4 regions of the Thalassospira sp. NFXS8 genome follow, and region 4 is predicted to be linked to each of the others. Evidence: predicted binding sites of a transcription regulator. Region 4 holds the regulator's gene; each other region holds the start of a gene.
The links. Region 4 encodes PhoB, which activates phosphate uptake and scavenging genes when phosphate is short. Its sites were predicted from a motif close to TNTCATAAAACTGTCA; they were not measured.
Positions count from the first base shown of each region.

Region 1: J4E05_RS00080 (PhoX family protein) is a predicted target of PhoB. The motif match lies at 1,724-1,739, and genes of this name have one in related genera.
Region 2: J4E05_RS14910 (inorganic phosphate transporter) is a predicted target of PhoB. The motif match lies at 1,390-1,405, and genes of this name have one in related genera.
Region 3: J4E05_RS00430 (choice-of-anchor I family protein) is a predicted target of PhoB. The motif match lies at 777-792, and genes of this name have one in related genera.

Region 1 covers NZ_JAGEMF010000001.1:12,093-16,094, reverse strand. The annotation lists gene J4E05_RS00080 (PhoX family protein) at 1-1,610, opposite strand, end outside; gene J4E05_RS00075 (class I SAM-dependent DNA methyltransferase) at 1,934-2,488, shown strand; gene J4E05_RS00070 (TetR/AcrR family transcriptional regulator) at 2,804-3,391, opposite strand; gene J4E05_RS00065 (3-oxoacyl-[acyl-carrier-protein] synthase III C-terminal domain-containing protein) at 3,554-4,002, shown strand, end outside.
Region 2 covers NZ_JAGEMF010000002.1:1,276,808-1,280,809, reverse strand. The annotation lists gene J4E05_RS14910 (inorganic phosphate transporter) at 1-1,317, opposite strand, end outside; gene J4E05_RS14905 (AsmA family protein) at 1,495-4,002, opposite strand, start outside.
Region 3 covers NZ_JAGEMF010000001.1:94,206-98,207, forward strand. The annotation lists gene J4E05_RS00425 (NAD(P)/FAD-dependent oxidoreductase) at 1-674, opposite strand, end outside; gene J4E05_RS00430 (choice-of-anchor I family protein) at 850-2,451, shown strand; gene J4E05_RS00435 (response regulator) at 2,645-3,370, shown strand; gene J4E05_RS00440 (ATP-binding protein) at 3,386-4,002, shown strand, end outside.
Region 4 covers NZ_JAGEMF010000002.1:774,161-778,162, forward strand. The annotation lists gene pstA (phosphate ABC transporter permease PstA) at 1-729, shown strand, start outside; gene pstB (phosphate ABC transporter ATP-binding protein PstB) at 731-1,537, shown strand; gene phoU (phosphate signaling complex protein PhoU) at 1,558-2,289, shown strand; gene phoB (phosphate regulon transcriptional regulator PhoB) at 2,294-2,992, shown strand; gene J4E05_RS12700 (cation:proton antiporter domain-containing protein) at 3,110-4,002, opposite strand, start outside.

The sequences.
Region 1 (4,002 bases), on a different contig from region 4:
ATTTTTTCGGAAAACTTGATGTTGTCCGGGTTGGCAATGCGGTCAATATCAGCGGTATTGCCGATTTCATCCGGAGTTGCAAGATCGTGACCGACCAGTTCCGGCACGGCAGCCATGTGAACCGGGACCCAATCGCTGTCAATGGCGTTGCCTTCGCTATCGGTCTGACCACCTGTCATTGGCCATGCGTAAACCGCACCGGCTTTGATCTGATCAACCTTGATGCCGCTTTTGCCGTCGCTCATGGATTTATAGATATAGGACATGGCGGAATAGCCAATTTTGTCCCTGGCGTTAACGGTGGTGCCTTCCATTTTGGTAAAGGCAAGCGTGCCGCCAACCAGCGGTGCATATCGGTGCGTTTCAAGGTAAGCGGCAGCCTTTTCCATGCCCGGCTTGATGCGAACCCACTGTTGTTTGCCGCTAAACTGGATGGCGGTAAAGCTGTCGTCTTTCGGATCTTCAAGGGCAACGTCGATGATGTCAGCTGCGGTCAGTTTATCGGCCAGGGCCTTGATTTCGTCGCTGGTGGCGTGACCCAGCAATATCCATTTCAGATCGAACTTGCCGCCTTTATCAAGATCAACACCTTCGCGCTGGTTTACCTGGGCAACGTAAAGTTTGCCCGATGACAGGTCGGTTGGTTTGTCAGCGATGAACATGAACAGGCCACCATTGGTGGCGTCATCGCCCATCAGGGTCGTGCGCTGGTCGGGCATAACCTGGACCAGTTCGTGCGAAATACGGCCAAGGCAGAAATGCTTTTTGATCTCGCCTGTACCATCGGCATTTACCACCACTTCGGGCAGGTGCCCGTAATGATACGGATTGGCTTTTGTCGGGTCGCCGTAAAGGCTTTTGCTATAGGTCTGAAATTCTTCCGACGCGGCGGCTTTGGTCGCATCCGGCTCGTATTCTTCGCTCGACAAATGGGTGTTCCACGGCGACAGGCTGGCGGCACAGGTAATCCACAGGCCATGCACGCTGCTGGTGTTAACCGGGTGATACTGAACCAGGCTAAGTTCGCCACTTTTCGGGTCCTGATCAAAGGTCAGAACGGCAATCGGCGATGGCAGTTTGCCATACATGTCGGTGCCATCAAACGCGCGCGAAGTATATTCAAACTGAACCACGGCAAACACGGTATTGCCTTTAACACCCGGTACTTTGGCGCCATCAAGTTTGATCAGGCTATAGCCATCGGGGCAATCGGAAAAGAACTGGCGTTTGTCGGGCGCGCTTTCATCAATGATCGGTTTGTTGTTGATGTCGCGATAGCCCCCGGCAACAACCTTGCCGCCCTTGCCGTCCGATACTTCGTCACCGGTGATGAAAAGCGGCTTGTATGCCAGTTTGAAATTTTGGGTGGCACCATTTTCATAGGTGGCAATCAGGCCGGAATTGACGGTGGTGGTGGCACGTTCAGCATCGCTTGTCGGTGCTTTCATGCCAACAAATTCAATTGATTTAACCCGGTTTTTACTGGTGGCAGCAAAGGCGGACGAGCCACCAATCATGGTTAAGGCCGATGTTTCAAGCAATGGTAGGAACGGTGCGCCCGCGAGAATACCAAGCAACGAGCGGCGGGAAATGCCGGTTGGGCTATTCATGACTATGATCCTTGATAACGAAGGTAATGTTGTAAAGAGAGGCCAGAAGAATGGAACCACCCGGGAAGCCCCTGAACAGGAACAGGCAGTTCAGAAACCTTAGCGATGATCTGTGACGGTTTGATAAAACTTTGATGTCATTCCAAATAACAATCGATCCGACACTGGCGGGCACCCCGTTTTCCGGGATAAATAGCCACTTAGTCGCCCTTGAAAACCACGACAATATTGCGGTTTATGGGCCGCACCTTGCAATAAGGCGGTCCCTGTGCGTTACTGATGCCCTCATAATAAAATCAAAACCCACATCAGCGAGGTGAAAAATGGTAGATGCCAGCGATGGCAACACCAGCCATGATTCTGTTTCCGATACCGCATCCGACCTGGTCAATATGACCCATGCCAGCCCCGATGCCCTGGCCGCCTATTACGATAAATGGGCAACGTCCTATGAAAAGGATTTGCTGGCGATGGGCTATCGCGCCCCGGCCGAGGCCGCAAAATTAATAAGACAACACGGAATAGCCACCAACAACCCGATCCTGGATGCCGGATGTGGCACCGGCCTGACCGGGCTGGAATTATCGAACCAGGGATATTCCCATATTACCGGTATTGATATTTCGCCTGAGTCTTTAAAACAGGCAAAAACAAAGGGGTGTTACCAAACCCTGAAAATCCAGAACATGAACCAGCAACTCGATTTTGCCGATGACAGCTTTGCCGCTGCCCAATGTATTGGCGCGCTAACCTATGTTGATAATATCGAAGGATTAATGCGCGAGTTTTCGCGCCTTGTGCAGGCGGGTGGCATCATGTTTTTAGCCATCGCGTGGACCTGTATGATGGCAAATTTGCCAACACGTTGCAGGCATTAGGCGACGATGGCACATGGTCACTGATAGATCATTCACCACCCCGGCCCTATATCCCCGATCATGCTGATTTCGGCGATGAAAAAACCATCCATTACGATATTTACCGGGTGCATTAACCGCCAGATAGCGGGGCGAGCGGCAAATAACCGCCGCCCTGCACGCGTGATCAAAAGCAGGTGATTGGGCACGGTGCGGCCAGAATGCGGCCCTTTCAACCACAAACACGTCCACACTGCATCTCCATCCGCCGATATCTGGTTTGGCGAGTTTTTAACCCGCCTCGCAAACCACGAAACCCAGACATTTCATGGTGCATTATGGGGCTTTTGAAATTGCGCCGATCATGGTGGCAACGGCCTCGCGCGCCAAAACATTGGCAGAACGTGAAGATACCATATCCAACCTGCCAACTGCCGCCAGTGCCACCCCGCCATGAACTGCAACAAACAGTTCCTCCGCGCGGGCAAAGGCATCTGTCGCCGGCGCGATTTGTGCCAGAGGTTTCGCAATTCGTGCCAATAGCCCGTGAATGGTTTCCATGTACCAGTCAGGGAATTTTTCGGTTACGCGTGGCCCTTCAAACAAGCCCTGCCAAACACCGTGTCGGCTTAACATAAACTCTACATACCCCTCGGCCAGCGCATACAACCAGGGTTCAGGTTCATCATTGGGCAAGGCTTCGATCATTTGGGTTAATTCGTTGAATGTATCGCGGTTAACCTCCAGCAACACAGTATGTAAATCGCCAAATTGCCCGTAGATCGTGCCACTGGTAACCCCGACTGCCTTTGACAGCGCCCGCGCGGTTAACGCCGCAGGCCCACCTTCTTGCAACAGGGTGCGCGCAGCACGGATCACCTCGACGCGCAGTTCCGCATAGTCATATCGCCTGGGTCGCGCCATTCAACCCTCCTGAAAATAGTTTCTGAACGTCGTTTAAAAACAGTGTTGACAATATTTTTTCTTCTGTCAACGTTATTAAACAGTGTTCACAAACGGATTTTGGTTATGTTTCCAACCTCGGTGACAATTTATGGCACGGGTAACTACCTGCCAGAACAGTGCATGAGTGCGAACGCCGTTGATCGTTTGCTGGGATGGTCCGAAGGCCAGTCTTTGGCGCGGTTTGGCATTGCGAACCGCCATGTCGCCAGTCAGCATGAAACGACATCTTTCATGGCAGCCAAAGCCGCAAAACGTGCGCTGGACATGGCCCAATGCCAGGCCAAAGACATTGATCTTATCCTGGGGGCTTGCGGGGTTATGGAACAGCCCATTCCGTCCACTGCCGTGCTGGTGCAAGACAGGTTGGGTCTTGGCAAATCGGGCATTCCTGCCTTTGATGTCAATGCAACCTGCCTTAGTTTTCTTCAGGCACTTGATCTTGCCGGAATGTGGATTGAAGCTGGCCGGGCGCGCCGCGTGCTGGTTTTTTCATCCGACATTGCATCCTCCGGGCTGGACTGGACACAGCCGGAAGGTGCGGCAATTTTTGGCGATGGTGCGGCGGCTGT
Region 2 (4,002 bases), 500 kb from region 4:
CTCACCAATCAGCATTGGCGCATCCTGCAACCGGCGACGATGGCTTAGGGTTTCCCGCAGGAAGCCGACACCAAACACCGCACCGACCGCAATGTGGGTTGAACTGACCGGCAGGCCAAAGGCCGATGCGACAATAACGGTTAATGCCGCCGACAGGGCCACCGTATAGGCGCGGATCGGGTCCAGCTTGGTAATTTTGCTGCCAACGGTTTTGATCAGTTTTGGTCCGAACAAAATCAACCCCGCCGAAATACCCAGCGCCCCGATCACCATCACCCAGATCGGAATGGGTGCCGAGGTCACAATTTGGCCCTGATCAACACCGGATACGATTGCCGCAAGCGGCCCAATCGCATTGGCAACATCGTTTGAGCCATGGGCAAAAGACAACAAGGCCGCCGACACAATAAGGGGAATACGAAACAGCGAAGCGATTTCCTTGCGCCGTCCGGTCATATCGGCCGAGGCGCGAAAGACCGCCTTGCGCACCGGCCACAAGGTCAGGGCAAAAGCAGCAACACCAATTAAAATGATGGTGAATGTATCGGCCTTCCAGATCTTTTTAATGCCCTTCATCATCAGATACATGGTGAAAGCAGACACCATGATACTCACCAGAAGCGGCACCCATTTACGCGCCGCCGTTACCCGGTCAGGCACATATAAAACCTTGAATTTGATAAAGGCCAAAAACCCGGCGGCAATCACCCCGCCCAGTACCGGCGAAATTACCCAGCTTGCCGCGATGGCCCCCATATTGGACCAGTTCACCGCGTGGGTGCCCACAGCGGCCATACCGGCCCCCATCACCCCGCCGACAATGGAATGGGTGGTGGAAACAGGTGCGCCAAGATATGTCGCAAGATTAAGCCACAGGGCCGCTGCCAGCAGGGCTGCCATCATCACCCAGATAAAGGTTTGGGCATCGGGCATTTGGGCAGGGTCGATAATACCGTTTTTAATGGTACTGACCACATCACCGCCGGCCAGAATCGCCCCGGCCGCCTCGAACACCGCTGCCACCAGCAACGCCCCCAGCATGGTAAGCGCACGCGAACCGACAGCAGGACCAACATTGTTGGCAACATCGTTGGCACCAATGTTAAGCGCCATGTAACCGCCAATAACAGCGGCAGCAATCAGGAAGCCACTTCGCGGCAGCCCGCCCATGTGAAAGGCAACAAATGCGCTGCACGCCAGCAGAAAAACAAGCGATAAACCCAGTTTTGCACTGAGCGAGGCTGTTTCACCAACACCGGCGTCCATTCGCCGCTGCCATTTCAGGTCTTTATCGAGCGCCGTCTTTTTCGCGACCATAGCAACCATAACCTTTGCAGGGGAATCGACGGGCGGATCATGTCGAAGCAATCACCATTTGTTAAGGTTTTTTTGCAGATTTATGAACATGCCGGCATTGCAAGCCCGCCCCAAATACAAAAACAGCCCCGAAACCGGAGCTGTTTTTGCTGTTTCAATCATTTTCGGCCCGAAAATTTAGCGGCCAAACTGGTTCAATAATCCCTTGAGAACACCTTTGGCGGCATCCTTGGCCTTGTCCCCGTCAGACTGGCTTTCGCCGCTATCGGACTTTTTGTTGCCCAATGCCTTGCCCAGCAGGTTTTCCAGGGTTTTAACCGCCACCTTGTCCATACGGCCACTAATTGCGGGATCGTCGATTTTACCTTTGGCATAAACACTGAATGGCGGCAGATCGTTGATTTTTTCGGAAAAATCAAAATCAGCCTCGGTATCCATAATCCATTTTGGCAAATCAAGCGTCGCGTTGGCATCGGCGGTGCCCACACGTGATGTCGCATCGACACGGGTGGTTTTGGCAATACCGTTGGTAATTTGCAAATCGGCATCCAGCGTCCGCAACAGGTCGTTATTACCAACGCCTTCCACCACCATGGCTGCCGGCCCCTGACGCAGCAAGGCACGCAGGTCCAGCTTGGGATCGGTTGATCGTTTGCCCGCATTGCTAAAGCGAATGTCTTTAAGCATGAAATTCGCTGTGCCGTTTAATGCCTTAACCAGCGCACGCGAGGTATTGCCGGTTGCCGTTACCGTAAATTTGGCCCCTGCCGTACCTGTCACATCATCATTGGCAACCCGGATCGGGAAAACCCTGGCAACATTTGCGTTATCCAGCGTCCCGGTCAAATCCAGCTTGGGGGTGTCCTTGCGGGCATCAAACGTCCCCGAAACATCCAGCGGACCATCACCAAGTTTGCCGGTCAGCTTGTCGATCGTCACCAGTCCCTGATCCATCTTTACCGACAGGTCCGGGTTCACCAGCGAGAAATGATCGTAGTCCAGCTGGTTCAGCGCAATGGCAATGGTACCGTCAATCAGACGCAAGGCTGAAACGTCGATCACGTTATCATCCCATGGGGTGCCATCGCGGGCATCAACACGGGTTAACAATTCATTGTCAAATGCGGGCAATGCCGCCCGGCGCATCCCGGTACGCGGCACATCAAGTGCCGCCCGTTTCGATGCCGGTAAAAACGGATCAACCTTTAACGTGCCGCCCTTCAGACTGACATCAAGTTTGGTCCGCTCGCCCGTTGCATCCATTTTAACTGTGCCACTGGTTTCAAATGCCCCAATGGCCAGTTTGGCAATATTAACGGCAACGTTTTTGGCATTCCCATCGACTGTGCCTTGCAACGCCAAACGGCCCAGATCACCCGACGGCTCATATGTAGGGGCCACCAGCGGCAAGGCCCGGTTAAGGCTGCCTGCCTGTGCGGTAATATTGCCTTTAAGGCCAGGCGCATCCCCTAACAGGTCTTGTAACTGGCCTTTCAGGGCCACCTGCATGGTCGAATTTGACAGGCTGGCATCCAGGTTTGGCCCGGTAATGGCACCGTTAAGGGCGACATCAACCTTCATCGACTTATAATTTGCCGCCGGGGCGGGCAAGGTGATGCCGGTTAATTTAACAAACGGTTCCAGGTTTTTAGCGGTCACACCCAGTTTCAGGTTTTTAAATTCCGGTACATCCTTTTGCCCCAGAAAGCCGCCACTCCCCTGAAGCGACATCCCTGCCGCATCGGCCACGGAAAGATTTTTAAGGGTGATGTCAGGGCCGTTAAGGCTACCTTCCAATGCAATACCCCGAATGGCGACACCCGATGATATGACTTCATCCGCACCAATCCGGTAATTGGCGGCAAGGCCGTTTAAGGGTGCCAATGCATCGTGGATGGTTTTAACCAGATCCTGCTTTGCACCTTTTTGTGCCCCTTCACTTGCCGCCTCGTCGGGGCTGGCCGTTGTGCCATTGGCAGCCGCATCACCCGTGGCGGGTTTCGCCGCCGAGGACGCGCCCATATATTGATCAAGATTGATTTTATCAAGCTTAAGCCCGATACCAAGGGCGGGCAGACCTTCACTGTCAAGATTGGCAACAATCGCCCCGCGAACTGCGGTATCGTCCAGACGCATATCGACATTATTGATATTAATCTGGTCCGGTGTGCCTTTTAACCCGCCGGTCAACGAGAAGCGACGCAAGCGGTCGGCGCGAACACCATCCACATCCACACCCAGCCAGCGCATCACCGCCCGGATATTTTCCGAGGCAATTTCATAACGCAAATCAGCACTGACTTGCGGTTTCGCCCCGGAAATAGAGCCAAATACCTGCAAATCCGTTCCGCCGGGCAAGCCCGCCGATACTTCGTTCAGGGTAATTTTACTGTTCGCAATGCCCGCATTGATCCGCGCATTGTGAATGGGGGTCTGATTATAAATCAGACTTTCCACTTCCAGATCAATCGATCCGGTCAGATCTGCGGGAATAAGCGGTGCCGTGCCCGCATCGGCAACGCCGTTTTTACGCCCCTGCGCAGGGATGGACTGCCCGTTGGGTTTAGTCGCATCAGGCACATCCGCCGCTGCTTTTTCGGGGGTGGATGCGCTATCGGCGGATGCGTCCTTATGCCCGCCAGATGCATTGGCCAGCGCAATGATCGCATCAAGGTCAAGCTGGTT
Region 3 (4,002 bases), on a different contig from region 4:
ACATCAAAACCCGTTGCTGCCTTGTTTTGGAATGCGATCATGACAGCCCAGCAAGGTGCCATTGTAACATCGCCAATGCCATCAAACCTGGGCGACAATGGCATGAGAATTTCGGCGCATTGCGGTGCGGGTATGGCAACGATAACGCCGTCAAAGATGCCATGAGACTGTGGTTTTATACGGTGCCCGGAACGTGGTCCTTCCTGACTGAACAGTTCGAACTGTTCATTATCCAGTGGGCGGATTGCGGAGATGCGGGTGTTTTTGTTGATGGTAAAACCACAATCAAGAGGTGCCACCAGATTGTTCATTGCTGGCGTGCCACGGAACCAGCCAGCATTGCTATCTTGATGGTTTTGCCTGTCGAGCGAGCCACCAGGTATGGAACGGGTGTTATTGTTTTGCTGTGGCACATGGGGTGTAGGAACCCATTGTTCTGCGGCACCTTTTTGTTGGGCCATTTTCACGTATTTGATAAAATCGGGGTGGTGGGCTGTGGCAAATTGCGCACCATGATTAAATATTCCAAAATCGCTGCGCCGTGTTGCCAGTCGTCCACCAAGGCCCCGGCTTTTTTCAAAAACATGCACGTCCAGACCTGCCAGGTGAAGAATGCAGGCTGCGTTTAACCCGGTAATACCCGCGCCGATCACTGCAATTTTTTGTAAGGTCATGGTAAATGCGTTTCCTGTTGAAAATGCTACCTTTCTAATACGGTTCAGTGGCGTGAATGGCGCACAGCATTTGCAAAGATATTTATCAAAGCATCATATTACGGTCATGAAACTGTTACGCCCTTGTCCCATTGTGCGTGGCTTAACAAATTTTATTAATACAAAGGGCCAAGTCATGCGTCGTTCCATATTGCTGGCAGGTGTTGCCATTTCGGGCTTTTTATTGGCCAGCACAGGTAATGCTGCACAAATGAAAAACAGCATTTCATTGCGTAGCGCCAACAGCCCGCTACGTTCGCTGTCGATTACGCCGCTGGGTGAATATCGGACACAATTGTTTGATGAAGGTGGTGCTGAAATTGTTACGTTTGATGGGGCCAGCAAACGGGCATTTGTTGTCAATGGTGGCGATAAGGGAATTGATATTCTTGATTTGGCCGACCCGCTGCATGTGCGCAAAATTTCGACAATCGACCTGGCAAAATGGGGTAAGGCAGCCAACAGTGTTTCGGTACATGATGGGCTGGTTGTTGCAGCAGTTGAAAACACCGACAAGCAAGCACCTGGAAAGGCCGTTTTTTTTGACGTTGATGGTCACTTCAAAGCAGCCGTAACGGTTGGTGCACTGCCAGACATGATCAAATTTACCCATGACGGTAAATATGTGCTGGTAGCCAATGAAGGTGAACCGAATGATGCGTTTGATAACGACCCGGAAGGAAGCGTTGCCGTTATTTCTGTGCCGTCGGATATTTCTAAAATTACAGATGAAAATGTCAGATTTGCCACCTTTGAGGGGCTAAATAATAGTGATTTGCCGGTTGGCATGCGCACGGCAAATCCCGGTACATCCAGCGTCGCCCAGGATGTGGAACCGGAATATATTGCGGTTAGCGCCGATGGCAGCAAAGCCTATGTGACATTGCAGGAAAACAACGCTATCGCGATTGTTGATATTGCAACCGCACGGGTGACGGATGTTGTTGGCCTTGGTTTTAAAAACCATTCTGTAAATGCCCTTGATGCCAGCAACAAGGATGATGCCATCAATATAAAGCCGTGGCCGGTGTTTGGCATGTATATGCCTGACACTATTGATGGTATTGAAATTGATGGGAAAAACTATTTTATTATCGCCAATGAAGGCGATTCTCGTGATTATGCCGGGTATAGCGAAGAGGCTCGCATTGGCGATTTAAAGTTGGACCCGACGGCGTTTCCTGATGCGAAAACATTGCAGGAAAAGAAAAATCTTGGCCGCCTGAAAGTCACAACGGCACAGGGTGACCTGGATGGGGACGGTGATTTTGACCAGCTTTATACCTTCGGCGGGCGGTCATTTTCGGTGCTGAACGAGCAGGCCGGGATGATTTTTGACAGCGGGGACCAGTTCGAACAATATCTGTCTGTGCATTTTGCGAAGAATTTTAATTCTGACAGCAGTGAAAATGGCAGTTTTGATGATCGTTCGGATGATAAAGGCCCGGAACCGGAAGGGGTTACCAGTGGCTATGTCAACGGTACACCCTATGCATTTATCGGTTTGGAACGTCAGGGCGGTTTTATGGTTTATGACCTTACCAACCCTGCAAACCCGCAATTTGTGACTTATCATACCGACCGCAAATTTGATGGGGATCCCAAAAATGACAGTGCAGGTGAACTGGCCCCCGAAGGTATGTTGTTTATTGATGCTGATAACAGCCCAACCGGTAATGCGATGTTGGTGATAGCCTCGGAGGTTTCGGGTAGTACCAAGGTTTATGACCTTAAATAAAATTCCGCCCGGCCCATAAGTGCTGTACGGATAGAAGTGTTTTAATGGCGGGCCAGATTTTAATTTGGCTCGTCATTTTTGCCTGTGAAGTGAAATTGGCAGGGGACACACGCAGAATGCTTCAAATTGTTACAAAAACCGACTACACTCCGCCGCAATCGGCCAAAGCCATTGATTTTACAGGAGACAGAGCCTGAATTCCCGTCGTGAACCCCATATTCTTGTTGTCGATGATGACCAGGAAATACAGAAACTGTTGAAAAAGTTTCTGATGCAGCACGGATATCGTATGACCACGGTTTCCGACGGGACGGAAATGCGCAAGGCATTGCGGGACTGGAATATTGATCTTTTGATCCTCGATATCATGCTGCCCGGCGAGGATGGCTTTGCCCTGTGCCGGGATGTGCGTCGCACCTCGAAAATTCCGATTATTATGCTGACCGCTGTTGGCGAGGATACCGACCGGATTTTGGGGCTGGAACTGGGCGCAGATGATTATTTGACCAAACCGTTTAACCCGCGTGAATTGCTGGCGCGCATTCGTGCCATTTTCCGTCGGGCCGAGACCGGCACGACGGAAATTGTTGAAAACAGTTCCGAAAAAGTTCGTTTTGGTAATTGGGTTCTGAATTTGGGATCGCGGGAATTGCGCGATGCCGATGACGTGGTCGTTCATTTATCAACCGGTGAATTTTCTCTGCTGCGTGCCCTGGTAAAGCATAACAAACGTCCGTTATCGCGCGACCAGTTGGTTGATATTGTTCGTGGGCAAAGTTCGATCCCGTTTGATCGCAGTATTGATATTCAGATCAGCCGGTTGCGGCGTAAAATTGAAAAAGATGCCAAAAACCCGAAACTGATAAAAACTGTGCGCGGTATTGGTTATCAGTTTTGCGCCGACGTTTCCCCGCTTTAGGCCGGAGGGCAGGCGGTGCAGGGTGTATTGGAAAAATCCCGCAGGTTTAAACCGCGCACTTTGGGCGGTCGTATTTTTCTGATCATGATGATTGGCGGGCTGATTATTGCCGGGCTTGCCAGCATGGCATCAATTTACGTTATTGACCGCTCGGAACGCATCAGCAAAGCCTATACGCTGGGTTTTACCATTCGTGAGCTGGTACTGATTGCGGAAAACCCCGAATTGCGCGGCAACGCCCGCAATGTTGGTGCGCAGGATGGCCTTCATGTGGAATTGTTGCCAGTACAGGAAGTCGAAAGCCTGCTTTTGTATTCGCGCCCGGCCCAGCATATTGCCATGCCTGTGCGGTTGGGGGATGCAGGATGGCCCAGTGCGGTGAAAGTTCATTTTCGACACGGAAGGCTTAGTGTTGAACAGCGCGACGTGATTGAACAAGCCAAAAGCCCCAGTCTGTTTTTTGCCCAGTTATCCCGCGAAATTGCCCGGTTGGGGTTAAAGGCCCAGATCGAGCTTACTCTGCCATCGGGGCGCCGTATGATGCTGTCTCATGCCCGGTTATGGAACGATTATGCGTCGCCCTCGGTTGTATTTATTATGTTTTTGGTGGGCGTTATTGCCGTTTTGGCAGT
Region 4 (4,002 bases):
CGGTTTCACACCCGGTTTTTTACCAATGGTGACTCCCGTGAACCTGAATTGGCCGGGATCTGGGGCGCTGCTGTTGGCTCGTTCTATACGTTGATCGTAACCTTGCTTTTATCTTTCCCGATCGGGGTGGCGGCGGCAATTTACCTTGAAGAATTTGCCCCGAAAAACCGCCTGACCCAGATTATTGAAGTCAATATCAACAATCTCGCGGCTGTTCCTTCCATCGTGTTTGGTCTGCTGGGGCTGGAACTTTATCTTAACGTGATGCATTTGCCGCGTTCGGCCCCGGTTGTTGGTGGTTTGACCCTGGCATTGATGACATTGCCAACCATCATCATTGCCGCGCGTGCCGCGATCAAGGCTGTACCGCCCTCTATTCGCCAGGCGGCCCTTGGCCTTGGGGCGTCACCCGTGCAAACGGTTAGCCACCATGTTTTGCCGCTTGCCATGCCGGGCATTCTGACCGGTACCATCATCGGGATGGCTCAGGCACTGGGCGAAACCGCCCCGCTTTTGATGATCGGGATGGTGGCCTTTATTGTTGATATTCCCGGCAGTGCAATGGATGCGGCAACGGTGTTGCCTGTGCAGATTTACCTGTGGGCAGACAGCCCGGAACGCGCCTTTGTCGAAAAAACCTCGGCGGCGATTATGGTGTTGCTGGCCTTCCTGATCCTGATGAACGGGTTGGCTGTGTTATTGCGCAAGAAATTTGAACGGAAGTGGTAAAATGGCTGTTGTAACGACTGATGCAATGACGAACGCACCGCAAACGCGGGGTAATTCGAAAATGGCGGCCCGCGACCTGAACCTGTTTTATGGCGACGCGCAGGCACTTTATAATGTTGACCTTGATGTTGTTGAACGCGAAGTCACCGCGCTGATCGGCCCGTCGGGCTGTGGTAAATCGACGTTTTTGCGGTGCCTGAACCGCATGAACGACACCATTGATGGCGTGTCCATCAACGGCAAGGTTACTCTTGATGACCGCGATATCTACGACAAGGTTATTGATGTGGTGCAGTTGCGTGCCCGCATCGGCATGGTGTTTCAAAAACCGAACCCGTTTCCAAAATCGATTTTCGATAACGTGGCCTATGGCCCGCGTATTCATGGTCTGGTCAATTCCCGCGATGAACTTGACGAAATCGTCATGACTTCGCTGGAAAAGGCTGGCCTGCTTAAAGAAGTCAAAGACCGTTTGGCATCGCCTGCCACCGGTCTTTCCGGGGGGCAGCAGCAACGCCTGTGCATTGCCCGTGCCGTTGCGGTCAGCCCCGAAGTTATTTTGATGGATGAACCCTGTTCCGCGCTTGATCCGATCGCGACCGCCAAGGTCGAGGAACTGATCGACGAGCTGCGTTCGAACTACACAATTGTCATCGTCACTCACTCCATGCAGCAGGCCGCGCGTGTGTCGCAGCGCACGGCTTTTTTCCACCTGGGTAAACTGGTGGAAGTCGGCGAAACGGACCAAATTTTTACCAACCCGCGAGACGAACGCACCAAAGGCTATATCACTGGGCGCTTCGGCTAAGCCGGGCAGGAGGTAATACGATGAGAAAAGAAGAAAGCCATATCGTCAGTTCATTTGACGATGAACTGACACGGTTGAACAATATCATTTCGCAAATGGGCGGTTTGGCCGAAAGCCAGCTGATTTCGGCCATTCGCGCCATTTCAAAACGCGATTCCGAACTGGCCGAACAGGTCATTGTTTCGGACCTGCGGATTGATAAGCTAGAACAGGAAGTGCAGGATTTTGCTGTACGTGTTCTGGCCCTGCGTCAGCCGATGGCCGATGATTTGCGACAGGTCGTTACGGCATTGAAACTGTCGAACGATCTCGAACGCATTGGCGATCTGGCCAAGAACATTGCCAAACGCGCACAGGTTCTTAACCAGATGGCGCCGATCCGCCCGGTTCAGGTTATTCCCAACATGGCGCGCCTGGCCCAGGAAATCATCAAGGACGTTCTGGACGCCTATATCGAAAACGATGCCGAAAAGGCCCAGCGCGTTTGGGCGCGGGACCAGGAAGTGGACGATATGTACAATTCGCTGTTCCGCGAATTGCTGACCTATATGATGGAAGATCCGCGCAACATTACCGCATCGACCCATCTTTTGTTCATTGCCAAAAACATTGAACGTATTGGCGATCATGCCACCAACATCGCTGAAACGATCTATTACCGGATCAAGGGTGAAGATTTGCCCGTTGATGGCCGTCCGAAAAATGACGCTGCCAATTTTGCTGTGATTGAACCCAACGAGGCAGGGGAATAACAGGATGGATCCTACGGTTCTTATTGTCGAGGATGAAGCCGCCATCGTTACGATGTTGCGCTATAACCTTGAACGCGAAGGCATGAATGTTGTCGAAGCCGGTGATGGCGACGAAGCCTTGAAAATCATGGCTGAAACCCATGTTGATCTGGTTTTGCTCGACTGGATGTTGCCGGTCATGTCGGGGATCGAGGTGTGCCGCCAGATCCGCCGGAAACCGGAAAGCCGGGATTTGCCGGTGATTATGGTGACCGCACGCGGCGAAGAAGGCGACCGTATTCGTGGCCTTGATACCGGTGCCGATGACTACGTGACCAAGCCCTTTGCCATTGGCGAATTGCTGGCCCGTATCCGTGCGCTTTTGCGTCGGTCGGGTCCGGCGCAACCACAGGGGCAGTTGATCTATTCTGATATCGAAATGGATTTGGCCGCGCACCGGGTTAACCGCAGTGGCAAACCGATCCATCTGGGGCCGACAGAATTTCGCCTGTTGCGGTATTTTCTGGAACATCCGGGGCGGGTTTTCTCGCGCGAACAGTTACTTAACGCCGTTTGGGGGCCGAATATCTATGTCGAAACCCGCACGGTAGATGTGCATATTCGCCGTCTGCGCAAAGCATTGAACGATGTTAAAGGCACCAAGGACGTTATTCGGACTGTTCGTGCGGCGGGCTATGCCCTTGACGATGATGCCGCTGCGTAACCGGCATTTTTATTTAAGTAAATTGTGACAGAATTTCGCAATTTACACTGAAATTACAAGGCCCTGTCACATGACAGGGCCTTGTTTTATACAATATTGAAATATTGTCGCCCTTCGTTATGGCTTTTCGCCGGACAGGGGGGCGGAAGCGGTGGTTTTGGCCGTCGCCGTTGCGGGTGCCGTAGATGGCGCACTGATCGGTTTTGTGGCGCTGCCGGGTGAATGTGATGGCGCGCGTGGTGCCAGTTCGTTCATCAGCAGCATGTCGGCACGGCGGAATTTGGCAATTTCGGTATCAATTTCATCCTGGGGGACATCGCAGGCTGATAATACATGGTCTGACAGGCGCAGGCCGGTTTCCAACACTTCGGGGATGGCGGCATTGGCACCGCTGCGGGCCAATGCGCCGATATGGGAAATGTCCTGGGCGCGGGCGAAAATTTTTAAATGCGGGTAATGCTGGCGCAGCAAGGCCACGGTTTTTTCGGTTTCATGCGGGGTGCCCATGGCAACGGCGGCCACATGGGCTTGATCGGTATGGGCCGCCCGAAAACTTTCCGGACGCGAGCCATCGGCAAAATAAACCGGTAATCCTTCGGCACGGCCCCGTGCAACTTGCTGGGCGTCGGATTCCAGCACGATAAAGGGAATATTCCGGGTTTTTAACAAACGCGCCAAAACGCGGCCAACGCGGCCACAGCCAATAATCAGCACATGATGTTCAACCCCTTCGGTGTGGCTTTCAATTTCACCAAGCTGGTCGGTTTCGCGCGGGTGCAGGATATCTTCCAGCTTTTTGCCCAGGCTGATCAGGCTGGGTGTTACGGCCATGGAAATGGCAACAATCGGCACAAGAATGGCGGCAAGATCGGGTGTGATGGCACCGTTTTGGGCGGCCAGTGTAAACATGACAAAGGCAAATTCGCCGCCGCCCGCAAGCCCCATTGCAATGCGGATCGAAACGGCACGGTCAAACCGTGTTGCCAGCGACAGTACAAACAGGATTGCGG